3 regions of the Pseudomonas sp. P2S-1 genome follow, and region 3 is predicted to be linked to each of the others. Evidence: predicted binding sites of a transcription regulator. Region 3 holds the regulator's gene; each other region holds the start of a gene.
What was found. Region 3 encodes FliA, which starts transcription of late flagellar genes. Its sites were predicted from a motif close to CTAAAGTTTNNNNNNNNNNNGCCGNTAA; they were not measured.
Positions count from the first base shown of each region.

Region 1 (4,130 bases), 2.8 Mb from region 3:
CCCTGTGGGAGCTGGTTTGCCAGCGATGAGGCCCGTAAGACCAACAAAAAAGGCCCGGAAGCTCAACACTTCCGGGCCTTTCGCATTTCAACCGACTGTCAGCGGTTGAACCGCTCCACCAACGAATACTGCGTCGTCGCCGTATGCGTCAGCTCTTCACTGAGCAACGCCGAATGCTGCGCCTGCTCCGAGGTTTCATCCGCCAGCGCGGCGATGGTGCTGATATTGCGGCTGATCTCCTCGGCCACCGAGCTCTGTTGCTCGGTAGCGGCCGCGATCTGGGTCGCCATGTCGGTGATATTGGCCACGGCCTCGCTGATACCCACCAGCGCCTGGTCCGCTTCCATCACCCGCTGCACGCCTTCCTCGGCCTGGCGATGCCCGGCTTCCATGGTCTGCACAGCGTTGGAGGCAGTCTGCTGCAACTTGGCGATCAGGCTGTGGATCTGCCCGGTGGACTCGCTGGTGCGTTGCGCCAATTGGCGAACCTCGTCGGCTACCACCGCGAAGCCACGGCCCATCTCGCCGGCCCGGGCCGCTTCGATGGCGGCGTTGAGCGCCAGCAGGTTGGTCTGGTCGGCGATGCCCTTGATCACATCCACCACGCCACCGATCTCGTCACTGTCGCGAGCGAGCTGGGTCACGGTCTGCCCGGTTTCACCGACGGCAGTGGACAGGCGCTGGATGGCGTCGCGGGTTTCCCCGGCGATGCTGCGGCCACGGTCGGTCAGGCGATTCGCTGCCTGGGTGGCGTCGGCGGTGCGCTGCACGTGGTTGGCCACTTCCTGGGTAGTGGCAGCCATCTGGTTGACCGCAGCGGCGACCTGCTCGGTCTCCACGCGCTGGCGCTCCAGCCCGGACGAGCTGTTGTGGGCCAGGGCGTCGGACTGACGGGCCTGTTCGTTGAGGTGCTCGGCGGTGTCCTGCAGACGGGTCAGGCAGGTCTTCAGGCGCGCGTCCTGGCTGAGCATGGCCATTTCCAGGCGGGCCTGGACGCCACGGCTGTCGGTATACATCTGGGCGATCAGCGGATCGGAGGTGGTCTGTTCGGCCAGGCGCAGCAGGCGCTTGAGACCGCGCTGCTGCCAGCTCAGGCCGAGCAGGCCCAGCGGCACCGAGAGCGCGGCGGCGAGGGCGAAGCCCCAGGAATGACCCAGCCAGATGCCGATCAGGAAGCCGATCTGGCTGACCATGATGAACGGCAGCCAGTCCTGCAGCACGGGCAGCCACTTGTCGCGTTTCGGAATCGCCGACTTGCCGTCGTTGATGCGCTTGTACAGGGCTTCGGCGCGGCGAACCTGCTCGGCGGTCGGCTTGACCCGCACCGACTCGTAGCCCACCACCTGGTTGTTCTCGAAGATCGGCGTGACGTAGGCGTTGACCCAGTAATGGTCGCCGGACTTGCAGCGGTTCTTGACGATGCCCATCCATGGCAGGCCCTGCTTGAGGGTCGACCACATATGGGCAAAGACGGCCGGCGGCACGTCCGGGTGGCGCACCAGGTTGTGCGGTGCGCGCATCAGCTCGTCGCGGGAGAAGCCGCTGATCTCGATGAAGGCGTCGTTGCAGTAGGTGATGACACCCTTGGCATCGGTAGTCGAAATCAACCGTTGTTGGGCAGGGAAAGTCCGTTCTCTCTGGGTAATCGGCTGGTTGTTGCGCATAAGCTGTTCAATCCGCAAGGCTTTCGTGAGGTATCGGCAGATACACGAAAATATTGAATGAATATTTGGGTTTTATTGATCTTGCTCAATATTCGTTTGAAGCGCTTGAGCTAAGCGAAATCATCACGTTCGTGTAATTTGCGCGCATTCTTTCACATTTTCGCAACATAAGTCAGGCAGTGACCGATGGTTCATGTTGTCGCGAGTGGCGGATAGGTGAACAGGGTGAAGTGCGCGAGGTTCAGCCCGAAATGGGCCAGCAGCGCCGCCGGCAGTCCGCCATGGCGCCAGGCTAACCCGTAACCGGCGCCGGCCAGTGTTGCCAGGGCGACCCAGGCCCAGCCGCCACCGACGTGGGCCAGGCCGAAGAGCAGGGCGCTCAGAACGAGGGCGGGGTTGGCGCCGACAAGGCGTTGCAGGCCGCCCTGAAGGTAGCCGCGGAACAGGGCTTCCTCCACCAGGCTGACCAGCAGCAGGTTGTTGGCGACCCAGAGCCAGGCGTCGGGTGGCCATTTTGGGGACCAATGCACCAGGTCGATAAGCCAGGCGAGGGCGAGGCATCCGGCAAGGGTGATGGTGCCCGCCAGTAACGCCAATCCCGGCCGGGTTCGGCGCGGCATGATGATCCATGGACAGGCCAGCAGTAGCCAGAAGCCGATCAGGGGCTTGTCCAGGTTCAGGTTCATGGAGAGGGTCGCGGCGTCCGGGGTGAAGCGGACCTGATCGAAAACCCGGGCGTTGTTGAAACCGGGGAGCCAGTGCAGGGCCAGGCCGAGGGCCAGCAGGATGAAGAGCGCATGGCCGGCGATTTTCCAGCGCTGGTGTCGGACCATCCAGCCACTGGCCAGCAGCAGGAGGAAGGCCGGCAGGGTGGCAAGGCCGAGGCTGCCGTGGGTGAGGGCCAGGGCGTAGCCGGCGGTCAGGAGGGTGAGGAGGAGCTTTTGAGAGGGCATGCAGCTTCGACTGCAGTGATGGCGTTCAGGACACCGGGTTTTGTGGTGTAGCTGATGGCCTCATCGCTGGCAAGCCAGCTCCCACAGGTCCAGCGGTGCACGCGGTCCCTGTGGGAGCTGGCTTGCCAGCGATTGCTAGAGTGGGATCACCGCCCAATCATCTGCCGCAACACATAATGCAGAATCCCCCCGGCCTTGAAGTATTCCACCTCATTCAGGGTATCGATCCGGCACAGCACCGCGATCTCCTCGACACCGCCATCCTCCCGGGTAATCCGCAACTTCAGGCTCATATGCGGCTCGATCTTCACCCCGTCCAGCCCGAGGATGTCGATCTTCTCCCGCCCGGTCAGCCCCAGTTGCTTGCGATCCTGCCCGGCACTGAACTGCAGCGGCAGCACGCCCATGCCCACCAGGTTGGAGCGGTGGATCCGTTCGAAGCTCTCCGCCAGCACCGCCTTGACCCCCAGCAGGTTGGTGCCCTTGGCTGCCCAGTCGCGGCTCGAGCCGGTGCCGTATTCCTGCCCGGCGATCACCACCAGCGGCGTGCCTTCGTCGCGATAACGCATGGCCGCATCGTAGATCGCCAGCTTCTCGCCGGTCGGCACATGCAGGGTATTGCCGCCTTCCTCACCGCCCAGCATTTCATTGCGGATGCGGATATTGGCGAAGGTCCCGCGCATCATCACTTCATGGTTGCCGCGCCGCGAGCCATAGGAGTTGAAGTCCTTCGGTTCCACGCCCTTGTCCCGCAGGTAACGCCCGGCCGGGCTGTCGGCCTTGATATTGCCGGCCGGGGAGATATGGTCGGTGGTCACCGAATCACCCAGCAGGGCGAGGATCCGCGCGCCATGCACGTCGGCGATTTTCGGCGGCGGGCCGGAAATGCCGTCGAAGAACGGTGGGTGCTGGATATAGGTGGAATCGTCCTGCCACACGTAGGTCGCCGCTTGTGGCACTTCGATGGCCTGCCACTGTTCATCCCCGGCAAAGACCTCGGCATATTCCTTGTGGAACATCCGCGTATCCACCTGGGCCACCGCCGCCGCGATTTCCTGCTGGCTCGGCCAGATATCCCGCAGGTACACCGGCTTGCCATCGGCGCCCTGGCCCAGCGGGTCGTTGCTCAGGTCGATGCGCACCGTGCCCGCCAGGGCATAGGCCACCACCAGTGGCGGCGAGGCCAGCCAGTTAGTCTTGACCAGCGGATGCACCCGGCCTTCGAAGTTGCGGTTGCCGGACAGCACCGAGGCCACCACCAGGTCGGCCTTGGTGATCGCCGCCTCGATCGGGTCGGCCAGCGGGCCGGAGTTGCCGATGCAGGTGGTGCAGCCGTAGCCCACCAGGTCGAAGCCCAGCTGATCCAGATAGGGCGTCAGCCCGGCGGCCTTGTAGTAATCGGTGACCACCTTGGAACCCGGCGCCAGCGAGCTCTTCACCCAGGGCTTGCGTTGCAGGCCCTTTTCCACGGCCTTTTTCGCCAGCAGCCCGGCGGCCATCATCACGCTGGGGT
Region 1 is NZ_CM170068.1:2,629,078-2,633,207, reverse strand. It holds gene AC2CQI_RS11620 (methyl-accepting chemotaxis protein) at 99-1,664, opposite strand; gene AC2CQI_RS11615 (CPBP family intramembrane glutamic endopeptidase) at 1,856-2,617, opposite strand; gene acnA (aconitate hydratase AcnA) at 2,764-4,130, opposite strand, start outside.
Region 1: the regulator FliA is predicted to act here: its motif matches at 1,695-1,722, upstream of AC2CQI_RS11620 (methyl-accepting chemotaxis protein).

Region 2 (4,130 bases), 3.2 Mb from region 3:
ACGCCCGGCTTCAGCGCGTAGGCGCCCAGCTCGAAGCGCACCTGGTCGTTGCCCTTGCCGGTCGCACCGTGGGAAATGGCGTCGGCGCCGGTCTCGTTGGCGATTTCGATCAGGCGCTTGGCGATCAGCGGACGGGCGATGGAAGTACCCAGCAGGTACTCGCCTTCGTAGACGGTGTTGGCGCGGAACATCGGGAACACGAAGTCTCGGACGAATTCTTCGCGCAGGTCATCGATGTAGATCTCTTTCACGCCCATGGCCTGTGCCTTGGCGCGGGCCGGCTCGACCTCTTCGCCCTGACCCAGGTCGGCGGTGAACGTCACCACTTCACAGTTGTAGGTATCCTGCAGCCACTTGAGAATCACCGAAGTATCAAGGCCGCCGGAATACGCCAGTACGACCTTTTTTACGTCCGCCATGCCATCACTCCACGGGGTTGTACGGAAAACCCCGGATTCTACCGCTCTCGCGCTTGAATTTACAGTGGGGCGACAGCTTGTGACGACAAAGCGACAGGAACTGTCGTGAGCGCGACGGGTGGTCGCACTCAGGACTTCGGTACGGGCTTAGCGGGCTGGGCCTGGGCGGCCGGGGTCACTGGCGCAGCAGGTGCAGCCGGGTTCGCCGATGGCGCCGGAGCAGCCGGAATCACTGGATCAGCCGGTTTTTCCGCCGCTGGCTTCTCGACTGGCGTGACCCGGTCGAGCTGGATGTTCACTCGGCGGTTGCGCGCCCGGTTGCCCGCGGAGTTGTTGGCCGCCAGCGGATAACGCTCGCCATGGAAGCGCACGACAATGTTCTCTTCCGGTACACCGTGGGCCTTGAGGTAGTCCTGCACGGCCAGGGCGCGACGGCGCGACAGGTCGCGGTTGGTCAGGCGGTTGCCGCTGTTGTCGGAGTGGCCGTCCAGCTCGATATGGTTGACCGTCGGGTCGGCCTTGAGGAAATCGAGGATTACGTCGAGGCGTGCGCGGGCGTCGGCGTCCAGGTCGATGCCGTTGCCCGGGAAGCCAATGCGGGCCTGGCGGATCTGGTCGAAGTTCATCGGCAGCAGTTTGGCCGCGCACGCCTGGTAATCGGCGTAGGCCTTGTTGAAGCGCACTGGCAGCAGGTGCACTTCCATGGTCTGCCCGCCTTCGCCGGCGTAGTTGCGCACCACCGTGCTGCGTCCGTCCATCAGGCCATTGATCAGGCGGCTGGCCTGGCCCTGGGAGCTGTTGAACAGCACGCCGCTGCGGGCCATGCGGATCGAACCGAGGTTGATATCGCCACGCCCCGGCTGCCACGGCGCGGCGGCCGCCAGCAAGGTTGCCGAGCCGCTGCCGAGCATGTTGTTGCTCGAACGCAGGCGGAACGTCGCCTGCTCGCCCGCACGGCGCACGAACTCGCCCGTGCCGAAATCGGCAATGGGCTGGATCAGGCGGCACTCGAACTGATCGCCTTCGACCTTCCATTCGATATTTTCCACCCGCGTCTGGAACACCAGGGCGCTGGCCGGAAGGCTGGCAAACAGACTGAGCAGGGCTAGATAACGCTGGCGCACGGGCGGCTCCACTTAAATTCCATCACTTACCAGCAGGCTATCGGACGCCTTCGGCAAAACTTGATAGCGAGTGCTCGGGGAAGGCTTTTCCGGTAGCATTCGCCCAGAGTTCGAACCGCCTGGAAACCCCAATGTCCGATCGCCTGACCCTCCTGCGTCCCGACGACTGGCACATCCATCTTCGTGATGGAGCCGTGCTGCCTCATACCGTCCGGGACGTGGCGCGCACCTTCGCCCGCGCCATCATCATGCCCAACCTGGTCCCGCCGGTGCGCAACGCCGCCGAAGCCGAGGGTTATCGCCAGCGCATCCTCGATGCCCGCCCGACGGGCAGCCCGTTCGAGCCGCTGATGGTCCTGTACCTCACCGACCGCACCCAGCCGGAAGACATCCGCGCAGCCAAGGCCAGCGGATTCGTCTACGCGGCCAAGCTGTACCCGGCCGGCGCGACCACCAACTCGGATTCCGGCGTCACCAGCATCGACAAGATCTTCCCGGCCCTGGAAGCCATGGCCGAAGTCGGCATGCTCCTGCTGGTCCACGGTGAAGTGACCCGCGGCGAGATCGACGTGTTCGACCGCGAGAAGATGTTCATCGACGAGCATCTGCGTCGTCTGGTGGAACGCCTGCCGACCCTGAAGATCGTCTTCGAGCACATCACCACCGCCGAGGCCGCGCAGTTCGTCAAGGAAGCCCCGGCCAACGTCGGCGCGACCATCACCGCCCAGCACCTGCTGTACAACCGCAACCATATGCTGGTCGGCGGCATTCGCCCGCACTTCTATTGCCTGCCGATCCTCAAGCGCAATACCCACCAGGTCGCGCTGCTGGATGCGGCCACCAGCGGCAATGCAAAGTTCTTCCTCGGCACCGACTCGGCGCCCCACGCCCGTCACGCCAAGGAAGCCGCCTGCGGCTGCGCCGGTTGCTACACCGCCTATGCGGCCATCGAGCTGTACGCAGAGGCTTTCGAACAGCGCAACGCCCTGGACAAGCTGGAAGGTTTCGCCAGCCTGCACGGCCCGGCGTTCTACGGCCTGCCGGCGAACACCGACAGCATCACCCTGGTCCGCGAGGACTGGACCGCCCCGGACAGCCTGCCGTTCGGCGACAACACCGTGGTTCCGCTGCGCGCCGGTGAAACACTGCGCTGGCGCCTGCTGGAGGAAAGCAAGTGAGTGATGATCAGTTCGACGACGACCTGGAAGGTTCCGGCGGCGGCGGTGGCTCGCGCCACCCGATGGCTGAGCGCTTCCGCGGCTACCTGCCGGTCGTGGTGGATGTCGAGACCGGTGGCTTCAACAGCGCCACCGACGCACTGCTGGAAATCGCCGCGGTCACCATCGGCATGGACGAAAAGGGTTTCCTGTTCCCGGAACACACCTACTTCTTCCGCGTCGAGCCGTTCGAAGGCGCCAACATCGAACAGGCGGCCCTGGAGTTCACCGGGATCAAGCTCGACCACCCGCTGCGCATGGCGGTGAGTGAGGAAGCGGCGCTGACCGACATCTTCCGTGGCGTGCGCAAGGCGCTGAAGGCCAACGGCTGCAAGCGCGCGATCCTGGTCGGGCACAACAGCAGCTTCGACCTCGGCTTCCTGAATGCTGCCGTGGCGCGCACTGACCTCAAGCGCAACCCGTTCCACCCGTTCTCCAGCTTCGACACCGCCACCCTGGCCGGCCTCGCCTATGGCCAGACCGTGCTGGCGCGGGCCTGCCAGAGCGCCGACATCGACTTCGACGGCCGCGAGGCGCACTCCGCCCGCTACGACACGGAGAAGACGGCCGAGCTGTTCTGCGGCATCGTCAACCGCTGGAAGGAAATGGGCGGCTGGCACGATTTCCACGACTAAGCTGCAAGCTGCAAGCGACAAGAAAAGGCAGATCGCACGCGGTCCCGCTTTTTCTTATAGCTTGAAGCTTAAAGCTTGAAGCAAAAAAACCGGCCTGAATCAGGCCGGTTTTTTTGTGCTTGGCGAAATTACAGCTTGCCAGCGTTCTCGCTCAGGTAGGCAGCTACGCCTTCTGGCGAAGCGGTCATGCCCTTGTCGCCTTTTTTCCAGTTGGCAGGGCAGACTTCGCCGTGCTCTTCGTGGAATTGCAGGGCGTCGACCAGACGCAGCAGCTCGTCCATGTTACGGCCCAGCGGCAGGTCGTTGACGATCTGCGAACGCACGACACCGTTGGTGTCGATCAGGAACGCGCCACGGAAGGCGACGCCGCCTTCGGATTCAACGTCGTAGGCCTTGCAGATCTCGTGGGAGATGTCGGCCGCCAGGGTGTACTTGACCGGGCCGATACCGCCGTTGTTGACCGGGGTGTTGCGCCAGGCGTTGTGGGTGAAGTGCGAGTCGATCGAAACGCCGATGACTTCGACGTTGCGCGCCTGGAACTCAGGAATGCGGTGGTCCAGGGCGATCAGCTCGGACGGGCAGACGAAGGTGAAGTCCAGTGGGTAGAAGAACACCAGGCCGTATTTGCCCTTGATAGCGGAGGCCAGGTTGAAGCTGTCGACGATTTCGCCATTGCCCAGTACAGCGGCGACGGTGAAGTCCGGGGCTTTTTTGCCAACGAGTACGCTCATTCGA
Region 2 is NZ_CM170068.1:3,268,164-3,272,293, forward strand. It holds gene AC2CQI_RS14405 (argininosuccinate synthase) at 1-419, opposite strand, end outside; gene AC2CQI_RS14410 (flagellar protein MotY) at 548-1,543, opposite strand; gene pyrC (dihydroorotase) at 1,675-2,721, shown strand; gene rnt (ribonuclease T) at 2,718-3,395, shown strand; gene AC2CQI_RS14425 (peroxiredoxin) at 3,524-4,126, opposite strand.
Region 2: the regulator FliA is predicted to act here: its motif matches at 1,581-1,608, upstream of AC2CQI_RS14410 (flagellar protein MotY).

Region 3 (4,130 bases):
CCCGAGTCGGATGTTTACTTTCGTCTTTTTCAGCATGTAGCTCGCGGCGGTCATGCTCGATCCCGGCGAAGCGATCGACCTGGCTGGCCATCAACACCAGCTTGAGCAGGTTCTTCTCGACTTCGGTGACCAGCGAGGTCACCCGCTTGATCACCTGGCCGGTCAGGTCCTGATAGTCCTGGGCCAGGAGAATATCGTTGAAGTAGCCACTGACGGTGTGACTGTCCTCGACGCTGCGCGCCAGGAACCTGTCGACACGCTGGACCAGATCACGGAACTCCGACGCTGCCACTTCCCTGCGCATGAAGCGCTGCCAATCGGCGTGCAGCGCCTTGGCTTCGTCACCCAGCTCGTGGAGCACGGGTGTCCCTTGTTCGACCAGGTCCATGGTGCGGTTCGCCGCCGCCTCGGTGAGCTTGACCACATAGGCCAGGCGCTCGGTGGCGTCGGTGATCTGGGATATTTCCTCGGCCTGCGGCATGTGCGTGTCGATCTGGAAACTGACGATCGCACTGTGCAGCTCGCGCGTGAGCTTGCCGACTTCCTGGTACAGGCCGCGGTCACGGGTCTGGTTCAGCTGATGGATCAGTTGCACCGCGTCGCCGAACTGGCCTCGCTCGAGGCTCTCGACCAGCTCCTGGGCATGTTTCTTCAGGGTGACTTCGAAGTCGCCCAAAGATGATTCTTTATGGTCCATAGCGCCCCCGTTCACGCATCAAGCGTTGACGCGTTCGAAGATCTTTTCGATTTTCTCTTTCAGCACCTGGGCGGTGAAAGGCTTCACGACGTAGCCGTTGACCCCGGCCTGGGCGGCTTCGATGATCTGCTCGCGCTTGGCTTCGGCGGTCACCATCAGCACCGGCAGGTGCTTCAGGCGCTCGTGTGCACGGACGGTGCGCAGCAGGTCGATACCGGTCATGCCCGGCATGTTCCAGTCGGTGACCAGGAAGTCGAAATTACCGCTTTCAAGCATGGGTAGCGCGGTCGTGCCGTCATCCGCCTCGGACGTGTTGGTGAAGCCCAGGTCACGCAGCAGGTTCTTGATGATCCGCCGCATCGTCGAAAAGTCGTCGACGATGAGGATTTTCATATCTTTGTTCAATTAGACCTCCAAGCAGTCTTTAACGCGCCCAGCGCTGAGCGCGCATTCAATCAATTCCGGCTACCACGTTGTCACGACTGCATCGAACCAGGTTCAACGCGCCCGCCACTCCCCCAGCCGGCTGCGCAGACGGGCCGCGCACTGGCTATGCAACTGGCTGACGCGCGATTCGCTGACCCCCAGGACCTCACCGATTTCCTTGAGGTTCAGCTCTTCGTCGTAGTACAGGGCCAGGACCAGACGCTCGCGTTCCGGCAGGTTGGCGATGGCATCGGCCAAGGCTGCCTGGAAGCGCTCGTCTTCCAGATCGCGCGAAGGCTCGAGCTGGGCACTGGCGCCATCCTCGTGCAGTCCTTCATGCTCGCCGTCCTGCAACAGGTCGTCGAAGCTGAACAGGCGACTGCCCAAGGTATCGTTCAAAATCCCGTAGTAATCATCGAGACTCAATTGAAGTTCGGCAGCAACCTCGTGATCTTTAGCGTCACGGCCGGTTTTTGCTTCAATTGCACGAATCGCGTCGCTGACCATGCGGGTATTGCGGTGTACCGAGCGCGGTGCCCAGTCGCCTTTACGGACTTCGTCGAGCATGGCGCCGCGGATACGGATGCCGGCATAGGTCTCGAAACTGGCGCCCTTGCTCGAGTCGTACTTGTTCGAGACTTCGAGCAGGCCGATCATCCCGGCCTGGATCAGATCCTCCACCTGCACACTGGCCGGCAAGCGCGCCAGCAGGTGGTAGGCGATACGCTTGACCAGCGGTGCATAGCGCTCGATCAGCTCGTACTGGGCGTCACGCGAAGACTTGCTGTACATCCGGTAGCCGCTGGCGTTCATAGCACGGGTCCTGCACTGGTCGGCTGTACCAGACGCTCGACGAAGAACTCCAGGTGGCCGCGCGGGTTGGCCGGCAGCGGCCAGGTATCGACCTTCTGGGCGATCGCCTTGAACGCCAGCGCGCACTTGGAACGCGGGAAGGCTTCATAGACCGCTCGCTGCTTCTGCACAGCCTTGCGCACGCACTCGTCGTAGGGCACGGCACCGACGTATTGTAGGGCGACATCGAGGAAGCGATCCGTGACCTTGGTCAACTTGGCGAACAGGTTGCGCCCTTCCTGCGGGCTCTGCGCCATGTTGGCGAGGACGCGGAAACGGCTCATGCCGTAGTCGCGGTTGAGCAACTTGATCAGGGCGTAGGCGTCGGTGATCGAGGTGGGTTCGTCGCAGACCACCAGCAGGACTTCCTGGGCCGCACGGACGAAGCTGACCACCGAGTCACCGATACCCGCGGCGGTGTCGATCACCAGCACGTCGAGGTTGTCGCCGATTTCGCTGAAGGCCTGGATCAGGCCGGCGTGCTGGGCCGGGGCCAGGTGCACCATGCTCTGGGTGCCCGAGGCCGCCGGAACGATGCGCACGCCGCCGGGCCCCTGCAGGAGCACGTCGCGCAGCTCGCAGCGGCCTTCGATGACGTCGGCCAGGGTGCGTTTGGGGGTGAGCCCGAGCAGTACGTCGACATTGGCCAGGCCAAGGTCGGCGTCCAGCAGCATGACGCGACGGCCGAGCTCGGCCAGTGCCAGCGAGAGGTTCACCGACACGTTGGTCTTGCCAACGCCACCTTTGCCGCCGGTCACGGCGATCACCTGTACGGGATGCATGCTACCCATATTTGTTCTTTACCTTGTCTTGCTTAGACCGAGGCCACATGACGGGACGCGCTGGCGACAACCTTGAGCTGCCACGCGAACCCTGTGATGTAGGTACTTTGCAACTGATACATCTCCACCTCAGCCGACTCGCTTGCCGTCACTGTGGTACAGGTCGGCGAACATGTCGGCCATGGCCTCCTCGCTCGGATCGTCCTGCATCTGCACACTCACCGCGCGGCTCACCAACTGGTGCCGCCGCGGCAGGTGCAGGTCGTCAGGAATGCGCGGGCCATCGGTGAGATAGGCCACCGGCAGTTCCTGGTTGATCACCAGGCTGAGGACTTCTCCCAGGCTGGCGGTTTCATCGAGTTTGGTCAGGATGCAACCGGCCAGGCCGCAGCGCTTGTAGCTGTGGTAGGCGGCGGTCAGCACCTGCTTCTGGCTGGTAGTGGCCAGGACCAGGTAGTTCTTGGCATGGATGCCACGGCCAGCCAGGGTTTCCAGCTGCATGCGCAGGGCCGGGTCGCTGGCCTGCAGGCCGGCGGTGTCGATCAGTACCACGCGCTTGCGCAGCAGCGGCTCCAGCGCCTGGGCCAGGGACTGGCCGGGGTCGACGTGGGTCACCGAGACGTTGAGGATGCGGCCCAGGGTCTTGAGCTGCTCCTGCGCGCCGATGCGGAAACTGTCCATGCTCACCAGGGCCAGGTTCTGCGCGCCGTACTTGAGCACGTAGCGTGCGGCGAGCTTGGCCAGGGTGGTGGTCTTGCCCATGCCGGCCGGGCCGACCATGGCGATCACCCCGCCCTCCTCGATCGGTTCGACTTCCGGGACGTGGATCATCCGCGCCAGGTGCGCCAGCAACATGCGCCAGCCGTGGCGTGGGTCGACGATCTCCTGGGTCAGGTCGAGCAGGTCGCGGGCCAGCGGACCGGACAGACCGATGCGCTGCAGGCGGCGCCAGAGGTTGGCCTGGTGTGGCTTGGCGCCTTGCAGCTGGGTCCAGGCCAGGGAGCCGAGCTGGACTTCCAGCAGCTCGCGCAGGCCCGACAGCTCGGAGCGCATGGAATCGAACAGGCGCCGGTCGATGGCCGAAGGCGCCGGGGCCGCCGGAGCCGGTGCGGGCTCTTCGCGGCGCGCCTCGACCAGCGGCTCGGAGGCGGTCAGCGGCAAGCCGGCGAACAACTGGCGATTGCCGGTCTCGGTATCGTCGCGGGTGTTCAGCTCGGCCTGGGCGGTGGCGATGCGCGACTGGGTCTTGCGCAGCTCGTCTTCCAGCTCGGCGTTGGGCACCCGTGGCGCCAGGGCGGACAGCTTGTAGTCCAGCGCAGCCGTCAGCTCGACACCGCCAGCAATCCGTCGGTTGCCGATGATGGCGGCGTCGG
Region 3 is NZ_CM170068.1:6,422,075-6,426,204, reverse strand. It holds gene AC2CQI_RS28965 (protein phosphatase CheZ) at 1-697, opposite strand, end outside; gene AC2CQI_RS28960 (chemotaxis response regulator CheY) at 716-1,090, opposite strand; gene fliA (RNA polymerase sigma factor FliA) at 1,196-1,936, opposite strand; gene fleN (flagellar synthesis regulator FleN) at 1,933-2,766, opposite strand; gene flhF (flagellar biosynthesis GTPase FlhF) at 2,887-4,130, opposite strand, start outside.